Regions from separate parts of the Bacillus sp. ISL-77 genome, predicted to be linked through region 2. Evidence: predicted binding sites of a transcription regulator. Region 2 holds the regulator's gene; each other region holds the start of a gene.
The links. The regulator Rex, encoded in region 2, represses fermentation and respiration genes when NADH is low (regulators of the CRP and FNR family bind a similar motif). The targets are predictions, from matches to a motif close to TTGTGAAATATTTCACAA.
Positions count from the first base shown of each region.

Region 1: a site for Rex is predicted at 1,446-1,463, ahead of J7E77_RS09430 (DUF438 domain-containing protein). Genes of this name have one in related genera too.
Region 3: a site for Rex is predicted at 1,947-1,964, ahead of J7E77_RS17840 (TIGR04190 family B12-binding domain/radical SAM domain protein). Genes of this name have one in related genera too.
Region 4: a site for Rex is predicted at 1,979-1,996, ahead of hcp (hydroxylamine reductase). Genes of this name have one in related genera too.

Region 1 covers NZ_JAGGQY010000025.1:1,376-4,593, reverse strand. Annotated here, with positions in the region: gene J7E77_RS09430 (DUF438 domain-containing protein) at 160-1,335, opposite strand; gene J7E77_RS09425 (ring-cleaving dioxygenase) at 1,622-2,599, shown strand; gene J7E77_RS09420 (DUF1835 domain-containing protein) at 2,756-3,218, opposite strand, start outside.
Region 2 covers NZ_JAGGQY010000093.1:21,644-24,861, forward strand. Annotated here, with positions in the region: gene ystJ (NADP-dependent malic enzyme) at 1-907, opposite strand, end outside; gene J7E77_RS28735 (redox-sensing transcriptional repressor Rex) at 1,067-1,723, opposite strand; gene moaC (cyclic pyranopterin monophosphate synthase MoaC) at 1,760-2,257, opposite strand; gene J7E77_RS28745 (ABC-F family ATP-binding cassette domain-containing protein) at 2,436-3,218, shown strand, end outside.
Region 3 covers NZ_JAGGQY010000043.1:37,515-40,732, reverse strand. Annotated here, with positions in the region: gene J7E77_RS17845 (ABC transporter ATP-binding protein) at 1-20, shown strand, start outside; gene J7E77_RS17840 (TIGR04190 family B12-binding domain/radical SAM domain protein) at 63-1,871, opposite strand; partial or broken gene J7E77_RS17835 (response regulator transcription factor) at 2,706-2,843, shown strand; gene J7E77_RS17830 (S8 family serine peptidase) at 2,840-3,218, shown strand, end outside.
Region 4 covers NZ_JAGGQY010000008.1:22,995-26,212, reverse strand. Annotated here, with positions in the region: gene J7E77_RS02510 (Crp/Fnr family transcriptional regulator) at 1-575, shown strand, start outside; gene hcp (hydroxylamine reductase) at 620-1,918, opposite strand; gene J7E77_RS02500 (Hsp20/alpha crystallin family protein) at 2,110-2,592, shown strand; gene J7E77_RS02495 (YppG family protein) at 2,792-3,218, opposite strand, start outside.

The DNA of each region.
Region 1 (3,218 bases), on a different contig from region 2:
GTGAAAATACCCTGCTTTTTTATCGACACTAAAAGTGACGCAAACTCTGTATTTGTCTCGAATTGTCGTAAATTCAAACAATGAAAATATGACCAATATATAAAAAAAACTGCCATTTCTCGACGATTGATCTCATCGGTGGATGGCAGTTTTTATATATTATTCTAGAATTCGTTTTTCCCCTTCAATTGCTTTGATTGGGTCAATATTTTGCGTGAATTCAAGGGTGCCAATGTACTTCCCGTTCTCATCCCGTAAAGCAAAATAACGGATCTTAAAATCTGCCAACAGTTCCTCTACGACATGGACACTTCTAGGCGGGTGGCAGTTTTGAACGGTACGACCAATAATTGCTTTCGTCCGCGCAAAAATTCTTTCTTTTCCGTGTGAAAAATACCGAACCACATCATCTTGGTCAATGAAGGTGATGTCAACGGGTAAATGGTTTAATAAGAGCTCCAGCTGTTTTAAGGAAAGAATACCGGTTTCCATTTTAATATAGCCTTCAGAGATTGCCTTTTCATCTAGTGCTTTTCTTTCAGGCTTCCATTCTACTGCAGGAGCAATCAGACAAAAGCCAATTTCATCACTTTCATGGGCAATTTTGACCCATTCATCTTCTGTTAAATTCTTCAAAGCCATAGGAAAGAGAATGTTTTCTTCTTTATAAATCATTCCCGCTACTTCTTGAATGACATAATTTAAAACCCCGATAACAGACTGCTTGTCGCCGTGATAATGGGCAAGTTTTTGTCTGCCGTCCTTAATCGCGTCTCTGATGAAATCATCGATTCTCCACATATTTGTTGTGGGGCCGTAGATCCCGTACTTTTCTAAATAGGGAAAAATCAAATTCTCTTTTCGGCTATAGTGCTTATCAATATCGAGCAATAGATTAATATCTTCGATTAGCTTATAGATATTTTCAGCTGAATCTTCTTTGACAAACTCCTCTAAATGTACTTGAAGCTTGGTGGTTAACTGCTTATCAACCTCTTGATTTTCGAGTTTAAAGGTATGAATTGGATGACCTGCCTGGTCTTCAGGTCTTCCATTTTGATGGTTTTCTTCTTTAATCGTTCCTTGAAAAATGGCTGAATGCTGCTTGTAGATATGCTTAAGTTCAGCAGCAGAAATACTTCCCTCTTCGACAAAATCATGTTGTAACTGGGTTATTTCATCGACGGTTATTTTCCCGATAAACGCATCAAAATGCGCTTTGACCTCATCAAGATTTCGTCCATTATGAAGATCCATAAAAAGTTGTTTTAGTATATCTACGCGTTCTGTATTTTCACTAGTTAATTGTTCACGGTTATTAATGAATTCACTCATATCAGGATTCTCCTTTGCTATTTCAAAATACTTTTGATATTTGTTCTCATTAATAACTTAACACTTCCTAAACTGATTGTTTGTGATTAACATCATTAGTAACAAGGTAATTGTGAAAATTTTTAGGACGAACTTTTTGACAGCATATTAATTTCATGTTATATTTATCTCGAATTAAAGATAAATAGTTTAAAGATAATATTTCAAATTGGTTTAGAAGATACTTATTAAATAAGTCTATTTGAATATAAATAATCAAAATAGAGGATAAATTGGAGGATTCAAAATGAATGGATTAAAAGGTATGCACCACGTAACAGCCATTACGAGCAGCGCAGAAAAAAACTATGAGTTTTTTACGAATGTATTAGGGATGCGCTTAGTTAAGAAAACCGTTAACCAAGATGATATTCAAACCTATCACTTATTCTTTGCCGATGATATTGGCAGTGCTGGAACCGATATGACTTTTTTTGACTTTCCTGGCATACCTAAAGGGGTCCATGGTACCAACGAAATTTCAAAGACTTCCTTCCGTGTCCCAACTGATGCGGCGATCGAATATTGGGTGAAACGCTTTGACCGTTTAGAGGTAAAACATACAGGAATTAAAGAGCAATTTGGTAAAAAAACACTGTCGTTTGTTGATTTTGATGACCAGCAATACCAATTGATTTCAGATGAAAATAATAATGGTGTTGCAGCTGGTACCCCATGGCAAAAAGGACCGATTCCATTAGACTATGCGATTACTGGATTAGGCCCGATCTTTGTTCGTGTCGCTAATTTTGATTACTTTAAAGAAATGATGGAAAAAGTTCTTCTATTTAAAGAGATTGCACAAGAAGGAGCGTTTCATTTATTCGAAGTAGGTGAAGGCGGCAATGGCGCTCAGGTAGTAGTCGAATATAATGCGGTTCTTCCTCAAGCACGCCAAGGATTTGGGACGGTACATCATGCGGCATTCCGTGTCGACGATCGTTCCGTTCTAGAAGAATGGATTGGACATATGGAGAGCTTTGGATTCCAAACATCTGGATTCGTCGATCGCTACTTTTTCGGATCACTTTATACAAGAGTTGCACCGCAGATTCTATTTGAGTTTGCCACAGACGGCCCAGGATTTATGGGAGATGAGCCCTACGAAACATTAGGTGAAAAATTATCATTACCGCCATTCTTAGAACCAAAACGGGAACAAATCGAGAAATTGGTTCGTCCAATTGATACCATAAGAAGTACAAAAGAATTCATTAAAGAATAATCCTTTTAAAAATAACACACAAAGAGCGTGGCCGTGGGGCTCGCTCTTTGTTATTAACTAGAAAGGGTCAGTCCCCCACTACTTTTAATCACCCTTTTTAATAAGTTTGTTCCCATCCCAAAACCATTTATTCTCTTTTTGGAATACCCCCCCAATTCACCAATCACGTCCCATAAATTCACAATGAACTTTTTGTCCAGTTAAAACATCTAAACCATGGGAAGTTAACCTTAGCTTTGCATTGGGTTCCGGATTTTGATAGTTGGGTAATGGATAATCACATTCCAACAATGGATAGGGTCCCTGCATCAGCTCGTTTAGCATGGCCGCAAAATAAAGATCACTTATCCCATCATTAATTCTTTGCATACTTATCGATTGAAATAATTCTCCAAACGAGCATGTATTTTTATCAAGATAGTTTAAAACTAAGGTTTCTACTACATTTAGACCTGTATGCACTGAGGGAAAGTAGCTTAAGTGTGATTGAAATGCCTGTTTTAAAAAAGGTAATTTTTCTTTTGATGAAGCCATCCATTTTTCAATATCTATCGGATTCTTAGATGTATAAGCTCTCCAGCCAGTAATAGCTTCTATTATTTGTTCATCTGTTACTAGT
Region 2 (3,218 bases):
GTGCTCCTGCTTCTTTGGCCACATCCGGCATAATTTCCGGTACCGGGTTGGCCATGGCAAAGATTATCGGGTCACGGTGCATAGAACCAACCATTTCCTTCGTAACGGCCCCAGCTGCTGATACCCCCACAAACACATCTGCGTCAACAAGCGCATCGGCTAACGTTCCTTGTTTTTGCTCGCGATTTGTGATTTGTGCCATTTCATCTTTGAATCGATTCATTCCAACCGGGCGGCCTTCATAAATAATTCCTTTTGTATCACATAAAATAACATCCTTCACGCCCATATGTAGCATAAGTTTAACAATCGCTACTCCTGCTGCACCTGCTCCATTTACTGCAACACGAATATCTTCAATTTTTTTATCCGCTAATTTTAATGCGTTGATTAAACCAGCCGCTGTTACAATCGCTGTTCCATGCTGGTCATCATGAAAAACAGGAATATCACAGGCTTTGCGGAGGCGGTCTTCAATATCAAAGCATTGCGGCGCAGCAATATCCTCCAAGTTCACTCCGCCAAATGTTGGTTCTAGCAATTTGACGGTTTCTACGATCTGGTCTGTATCAGTTGTGGCCAAGCAAATGGGAAAAGCATCAACATCTGCGAATGATTTGAATAACACGGCCTTTCCTTCCATCACAGGCATCGCAGCTTTTGGTCCAATGTTCCCAAGCCCCAGGACTGCTGTCCCATTGGATACAACTGCAACTAGATTGCCCTTTGAGGTATAATCATAGACTTTATTTTCGTCTGCATAAATGTCCAAACATGGCTCTGCCACACCAGGTGAATAGGCTAGGCTTAAATCTTTTGCATTATGTACTGCAACCTTTGAATAGATTCCAACCTTTCCTTGATGCTCCTTATGCATTTTTAACGCTTCATCTCGTAAAATTGACATTGGATTTCCCCACTTTCCGAATTAGTAACCGCTTGCACTTTATCTATCTAAATCTTAGTGCATAGGTCAATATTTTGATAGATTATGTAATTAAAAAAAGCAGGGATTTAATCATACAAAAGGCTTTCCACAAATTTTGTGGAAAGCCTTATTAACTAATTATTCTTCATCTATTTCCACCGTTGGATAATGCTTTAAAAAGTAGACTAGCGATTGAAGCTCCACAGCCAAGTCAATATGATGGACCCTTATTAATGGTGGAACATTTAACCTTGCCGGAGTGAAATTTAAGATCCCTTTTACATTCGCTTGGACCAGTCGATCGGTTATCATTTGTGCGGCAGGAGCCGGAACCGTTAATATCGCCACTGAAATATTAGTTTCTGATAACACCTTCTCTAAATCATCCATAGGATGAACGGGTACCTCGCGAATCATGGTTCCCATTTTGTCGGGATCCACATCGAAGGCGCATTCTATTTTTGTGTTATTATTTTTTAAAAAGTTATAGTTTAAAAAGGCAGTCCCAAGATTTCCGACTCCTATTAAGGCAACCTTAGTTAATTCATCCTGATCTAAGGTCTTTCGGAAGAAGGATATTAAGTAATTAACATTATACCCATAGCCCTTTTTTCCTAACGCACCGAAATAGGAAAAGTCGCGGCGAATCGTTGCTGAGTCTACCTTTACTGCTTCACTCAATTCCGCTGAAGAGACCCTTTGCTTGCCGGAACTATGCAGGTTTTTTAGAAATCGATAATAGAGGGGCAGCCGTTTTGCTGTCGCCTGTGGTATTTTCGTTGTTTCATTACTCATAATCTCCCACACCCCATGAATGGTTTAGTTAAAAATTTATTTAACTCTTTCATCTCTTTTAAAATCACCGTTTTTACCGCCTGTTTTTTCGACAAGATACGTCGGTCCAATTACCATACCTTTATCAACGGCTTTACACATATCATAAACTGTTAAGGCACATGCGGATGCGGCTGTTAACGCTTCCATTTCCACTCCTGTGTTCCCCTTCGTTTTAACGGCTGCAGCAATATATAATTGATAATTCTCATCCTTATCCTGTTCCCAAGAGAAAGAAATATTAACACCTGTTAATGGAATCGGATGGCACATTGGAATCAAATCCCATGTCTTCTTTGCTGCCATGACAGCTGCTACCTGGGCCACTGCTAAGACATCGCCCTTCTTCATCTCATTATTAGTTATTTTATCATAAATTTCTTTACTAACGGTAATGCTGGAATGAGCAAGCGCCGTACGTGCCGTTTCCGGCTTATCACTGACGTCGACCATTTTTGCTCTGCCTTCTTCATTAAAATGCGTAAATTCTGCCATATAAAAAATCCTCCCATCAAATCATACACTATTTTTCCTTATATGTGTGTGAAACTTTGAACTAAATATTACATTTTATGTCGATTTAGGACCCTTACTCCGCTAATATGGCGAGCAGTTTATTGCCGACATACCGGGAATAAGGTACACTAATCCTATGTAATAGAGGTGAATGAGAATGATTTTGCTACAGGTTAATCAATTACAAAAATATTATGGTGCTGACCTTATTTTATCGAATATTAAGCTCGAATTACAAACTCGGGACCGTGTTGCCCTTGTTGGACGCAATGGGGCGGGAAAATCGACATTGTTGAAGATTATAGCCGGACACTTGTCGCATGATGGCGGAGAAATCATCAAGCCAAAAGAAGTGACGATTGGCTATTTAGCTCAAAATACTGGGTTAGAATCATCATTATCCATATGGGATGAAATGCTGACGGTTTTTGAACCGCTGCGATTGATGGAAAAACAACTCCGCACACTTGAAGAACAAATGGCTGATCCTCTTGTTTTTGAAGACAGTGGCAGGTACGAAAGGATCCTAAAAGAGTACGATCATCTTCAGGTGAAATTTAAAGAACAGGGAGGGTATCAATATGAGGCAGAGATGCGCTCCGTCCTTCATGGGCTGAATTTCCATGACAAATCCTTGATGATATCTAGTTTAAGCGGCGGTCAGAAAACTCGTCTAGCCCTTGGTAAACTCTTGTTAACCAGGCCTGATATCCTAATATTGGATGAGCCCACAAACCACCTTGATATTGATACGCTTTCCTGGCTGGAGCAATATTTACAAAGTTATCATGGGGCGATTTTGATCGTTTCCCATGACCGCTATTTTTTAGATAAAGTTGTTACTCAAGTTTATGAAGTATCCCGTAAGCAAATCCAAAGGTTTACAGGCAACTATAGTTCTTACCTTGATCAAAAGGCGGCAAATTATGAGCGTGATTTA
Region 3 (3,218 bases), on a different contig from region 2:
CTTATTTAGGCGGTCACTAAGCCTTGGCTATAAAAGAGGAGTTGGGAATCCCCCAACTCCTTTTAATATTTCACTTTTCTCTGTTCGGTATCTAGCTGGAATTGCTGTCGTCTTTTCGGACTTAATAGATGTCTAATTTTGTTCGCATAATCTTCATAGAGCTGTTCGAGTCCGACTAATGTGAGTGAAAAGAAGTTAGCGTAATTCTTTTGAACTTCCCACTTTAACTCGTTCTTTCCACAAATACTATATTTATTTAACTCTTCAATTTCTTCACGAATCTTTGCTAGTTCACCAAGTTGCTGCTCTGCTGGAAGAGAGAGAACATAATCAATTTTTTCAATATAATCCATCGATTTCTCTATTTTCCATTTGATTTCTAGATAACCTTCTTCATCAATCAGGCCGTATTTTAATTTGAAATCATTTAGTAGTTGTGCCGATTCATAGGTTGAATTTACAATGTCATCTCGTGTCATATCCTTTGTTTCATAGCTAAGCATATGTTTCCACGAAGGCTGGGTAATCGCCTTGCGGTGGTCCTCAAGTGTGTGGCAGAACTTTTTATAGCCATGGAGTTCTGGATTTTCAAACGCTGGGCTTGCAGGATCTAGGAACGGTGCAAGTGGTGCGACGAAGTAGAATATCCGTTTGTCTTGATTGCAGGCAAGATGGATTTTTTCACAGAAATCAATGTTTTCTAACACGCTGTCATAGGTCTGTCCTGGAATCCCAACCATGAAGAATAAATCGATTTTTTTACAGCTATGCTTTAAGGCAAAATTAAGCGTATCGATTACTTTAGGGTTCGTACAGTTAAATTTCCCGTTGTAGCGTCTGATTTTTTCATCGTGTGTTTCCAGGGTAATTTCAATACTATATTTCGGAACGCTATCATTCATCTGTTGAAAGAACTCTTCGTCTGCATACTGGAATAACTCAAAGACGACCTCATTTTTAAGATGAAGTTCCTTCAGCCGGCTAAAAAATTCCTTCACGTATTCACGTCCACCCTGGCGCAGGTCATGAAGGATAAAAATTGGTGCCCGGCTAAAGCGTGAAATGAATTTAATGTCCTCAACTAGTTTTTCGGGCGACCGTAAGGCAAGGGAGCTTCGGTTACAGTTTTGATCATAGGCATCCTTAGAACCGCCGCAGATGAGACAGTTTTGTGAGCAGCCTCTCGCTGTCAGTAAAGCGGTATTTGGATATTGCAGCCAGCCATTGTACGGAAGCGGGTCAAGGAAATTCCGATATTTAAAAACAGAACGGATCGCATAACGATAACCTGGAACGTCAAGGTCATCCAAATCCTTTGGTACATAAGTAAGCGGATTGCAGCCAATGTCGCTCCCTTTTTTCCAGGTTAAATTGGGAATGTCCGCATAGTGGGTATTCCCTTGTTCAATTTTATTCATCAATATCAGCATCAGCTTTTCGGTTGAATCGCCGCGCATAACAAAGTCAATGCAAGGATATTCAATTAACTCCTTATGATAATAAGTGGCAGATAGTCCGCCAAAAATCACTGGAATATCGGGATGAAGATTTTTTATAATTTTCGCCAGCTCGATACTGCCGTGTGCATGCGGAAGCCAATGAAGATCAATGCCGAAAGCCTTGGTGTTAATATTCCTTAACTTTGCTTCCACATCAAACTTATTACTCATCAGCATCCGATTAGCGATATTAATGATCTTGACCCGAAGACCGTACCTTTCAAGGTATTCTGCAATACTAGTGATTCCGATGGGGTACATTTCAAAAACAGGTGATGATGGCACAACATCACTGATGGGGCCGGCTAGCAGGGAGTTTTTTCGAAATTCATAAACACTTGGTGCATGCAAAAGCACTAAATCGTATTTCATTGATTCCACCTCAAGTAGATTAGTTTGGATGAGCAACTTCTCTCTCTATGTATGATACTTATTTCAATACAATATTTGTGAGGAATTTCACATAAGCAATTTCTGAATAGTAATAATGAAGATATTATCTATTTTGGGAATGTATGTAATTTAATCTTGTTAATTTTAGTGTACTATAATAATGGTTTAATAGAGTGACAAACGGGTGACAGAATTTGGGTGATTTTGTGTAATTGCTTTTAATACAAAGGTAGTAAAGCAGAATAATCCTTTTAGCAAATAGGAAAATTAGGTGTTTATGAAATAATATTATTACAAACCGAATACGGTTTGCCCCAGAATCGGTCAGTGTAGCTCATTGGACCGGTCTGGGTTTTTAATTTTTGCTGTAGATAAGATTGGGAAAATTTTATAGTTTTACGTTATCAGGAATAACTCTCTCGGTTGTGCAGTTAATTAATATCCATTAAACTAATAATAATTAACAGAAAATTATAATATTGGTATGTTGGGAAGAACCGATGGATATTACTGCTTGTTGCTGCTATTAATCTTTTTAAAAGACGTCCTCTCCGTATTGTATTTTTTAACCCTGCACTGCTAATTGTCAGCTTCTTTATGGCAAATTTAATTAACAAAGCAGTGTTTCCTGTTTTGCCATTATTGAGTTCAATCATTGCAAATCTAAAGAAGGAGAAGTCCAAATTAAAGGCCCTTTTTAGCATATCTTCGGAATTAAATAAAAGAATTGCTTCGCCAGATTGGTTAACCTTTCTTGCTAATAATCTACCAGAATTTATTGATGTCGATGCTTGGATTCTATGGAAAAGGGATAACAAAGAAATTGCTCAAAGCCTGTTTATAAGTGACAAAACAGTAAAAATCCATGTTAGTAATTTATTTAAGAAGCTTGGTGTTAAAAGTCGATCACAAGTAGTTCAAATGCTAATAGAAAAGGGGAATGGAATGTGAAAAGGTGGTTATCAGGCTTTCTTGCACTAGTTTTAATATATTCGCTCGTTATACCAGGTCTATCAAAAGCAAACGCAGAGGTCACATCTGCTGTCCTTGATAGTCAATTGGTCAAAGCACTAGAGAAATCTGTTGAGCCATTACAGATCATCGTAAGCTTTGATGGTCAAGGCGCTCCTACAAAAGACAATTTGAATTTGTTAAAGGGCTTAGGAATTTCCAAAGGAATTACGATGAAAGCATTACCGATTGCAGGCGTTCTCGCAACAAAGGAGCAAATTAATAAGCTTGCCGCCTCTCCCGGAGTCAAATCGATTTATTTAAATCAGAAGCTGGAATATTATAATGCGGATGCTACTAATGTAACGGGCGTGG
Region 4 (3,218 bases), on a different contig from region 2:
TGTTTCTCCAAGGTGACCCGCTTGAAAATGTCTATTTTATTTATGACGGAAAAATTAAAATTTATAAAAGTGACATTAATGGCAAAGAACAAATCGTCGCCATTGCTAAAAAAGGTGAGATGTTTCCCCATGTAGGTTTTTTCAGAAAAGGCGATTACCCAGCCTATGCAGAAGTACTTGAGTCCTCAACTCTTATTGCTGTTCCAATTTCAAAATTTGAAACTGTACTGATTGAAAACCCTGAACTATGTATTAAAGTTTTTAAAGTATTAGGAGAAAAAATCGTTGATTTGCAAAATCGTTTAGAAGAACAGATTCTCAATAACACATACGAACAAATTATTAAACTACTGATTCGGCTCGCCCAGAAGCATGGTAAAGAACAAGAAGATGGTACGATCCTTTTAAAGTCCGAATTCACGAATAAGGATCTTGCCAATATGATCGGCACGACAAGAGAAACCATAAGCAGGACGCTAACAAAAATGAAAAAAGATGAATTAATAGAAGTAGATGAAGAAGGCAACATGATCGTAGATGTTGAAATTCTAATGGAAGAAATTAATCTAATCTAAAACATTAAAAACCGCAGCAAATCTATGCTGCGGTTTTATTATATTTATTTAATTGAGAGCTGTAGCATGTCTTCCATGTCTTCTTTAGCTGTTCCAATCAATTTTAGATTAAAGGGGTCCTGAAGGACCTGTAATACCCCTTCAGAGATAAATTCAGGCGGCTTCGGGCCAATGCGGATATCCTGGATCCCTAAGCTAAATAAACCAAGCAAAATAGCAACTGCTTTTTGTTCAAACCAAGATAACACGATGCTGACCGGCAGTTCATTCACTTCACATCCAAATGCATCTGCAAGTGCTAAAGCAATCTTAACAGTTGATCCAGAGTTATTGCATTGACCTAAATCTATATACCGTGGAATATTGGTTCCCGGCACCACACCATAATCCACGTCATTAAAGCGGAATTTTCCACAAGAGGTTGTTAATATAACAGTCTCTGGCGGTAGTGAAGTGGCAAGTTCACGATAATAATTTCCGCCAGGTCCCGGTGCATCACAGCCTGCGATAACAAAGAAACGCTTGATTTTACCAGCTTTGACTGCATCAATTAATTCAGGTGCTAAGCCTAGAACCGTTTCATGATGGAACCCTGTTAACAATGTTTCTTCGGAATCAATTGCAGCTTCATGAAGCTCTAAAGCTCGGTTAATTAATGGTGTAAAATCATCATTAATAATTTTCTCTACATTTTCAAGACCTGCTACTTCATATGTATACATCCTGTCTGCATATGACCCTTTAATTGGCATTACACAGTTGGTCGTTGCTAGAATCGCTCCAGGGAAATTTTCAAAAAGTCGTCGCTGGTCGTACCAAGCTTTTCCGATATTCCCTTTTAGATGAGTATATTTCTTCAATGCTGGATAGCCGTGCGCCGGTAGCATTTCAGAGTGCGTATAGATATTGATACCCTTTCCCTCTGTTTGCTTTAATAGTTCCTCTAAAGCAAATAAGTTGTGACCTGTAACAATAATACATTTTCCTTCAATTTTGTTTTGGCTGACCCGGATTGGCTCAGGGATGCCTAAACGCTTTGTATGAGCTTCATCTAGCATTTCCATTACGCGGACTGCTGATTGGCCAACTTTCATCGCCATGTCGATATGTTCTTGAACATTAAAATTTGAATTCGTTAAAGTCAAATAAAGGGCTTCATGGGTGGTGGCATCGACAAAAGGATCTGTATATCCTAATTGATTAGCATGGGTTCGATAGGCCGCAATTCCTTTTAATGCAAAAATAATCGTGTCTTGTAAGCTAGCAATGGTTTCATCTTTACCACACACACCGATGACATTACAGCCGCCAGATGGAGTTTGTTCACATTGATAACAGAACATTTTAGTTCCTCACTTTCGATTTTATTTCTGCTTTACTATACTAATCGACCTAAATATTTAATGTGATATACATCATATTTAAAGCAACTGTAATAAATCGTTCATAAAATTATTGCCATACGATGACGGCACCTACCCAGTTTAGCCAGCATATAATAGCGAGTGAAATACTGGAAAGCGAGGGGAACTTAATGTCATCTAAGGTACCGAGTGATAAGAATGACCCTAAAAAGCCGAAAACAGAAGCTTTTGGTGAGTTAATGAAATCGATGAACGACTTTTTCAATGAAAAACCAATCAAAGGCTTTCTACAATCAATCGATGATTTTTTTAAAAGTCCATTTCCATCTGGATCGAGCTTTCATGTTGACACGATTGAAACAGGTGGAGAATACATCATCTCTGCAGAACTGCCAGGGATAAAAAGAGAGCAAATTCATTTAAACATTTCTGGAAATTATTTAACTATTTCTGTGGAAAATAACGAACTTGAAACCGAGGAAGACGAAATCAATCATTTATATCGACGTAAATACTTACGCCAAAAATCATCAAGAACGGTTTCACTTCCGCATACGATTAATGAAGAGAAAGTGAAAGCATCCTATCGTGATGGTTTATTAAAAATCCGCATTCCACAGGAAAAGGGGAAAATTATAGATATCGAAGACTAAATTCCATTTCCCTTCCATATGAAAAGACGGCTAGTAAAAAGGCCGTCTTTTTGCTGTTAAAACTTAGCTGTTGATTTCCACTCCAGGCGCTTGCGGTTCGCGGGCGGTCCGGGGAGCCTCCTCGGCGCTAAGCGCCTGTGGGTTCTCCCCTGCCCCGTCCTCCCGCAGGAGTCTTCGCGCCTTCCGCTCCAATCAACTATTAAGCCTTAAATATTCCACCAAATCCCTTTACAAGTGATGATACTTGACTTACAGCATTCATCATTTGACCTGCTGTATTCACCATTTTATTTATATCCACTGATCCATCTTGGGACTTGAAGGAATTCATAAACGTTTGGACTCCTCCTGGCTGTTTTGGGGTTGCACTTTGCTTAGGATAAGGGTTCATCACTGGATAACCATTCATGGGCATATACTGTGGTTTTTGAACTATTTCTTCCTGTGGCTGTAAAGGGTTCTGGAATAGGAATTGCGAATCTTTTTGCGAAAATGGCTGGCTATTGTATGGCGTATTTTGAGGAACGTAGCCATGTTGATAGTTTTGCTCATATTGCTGGTACACTGGCGGGTAATAAGGAATTTGTTGATTGGGTTGTTGATAAGCGGTCCAATCATAGTTTTGG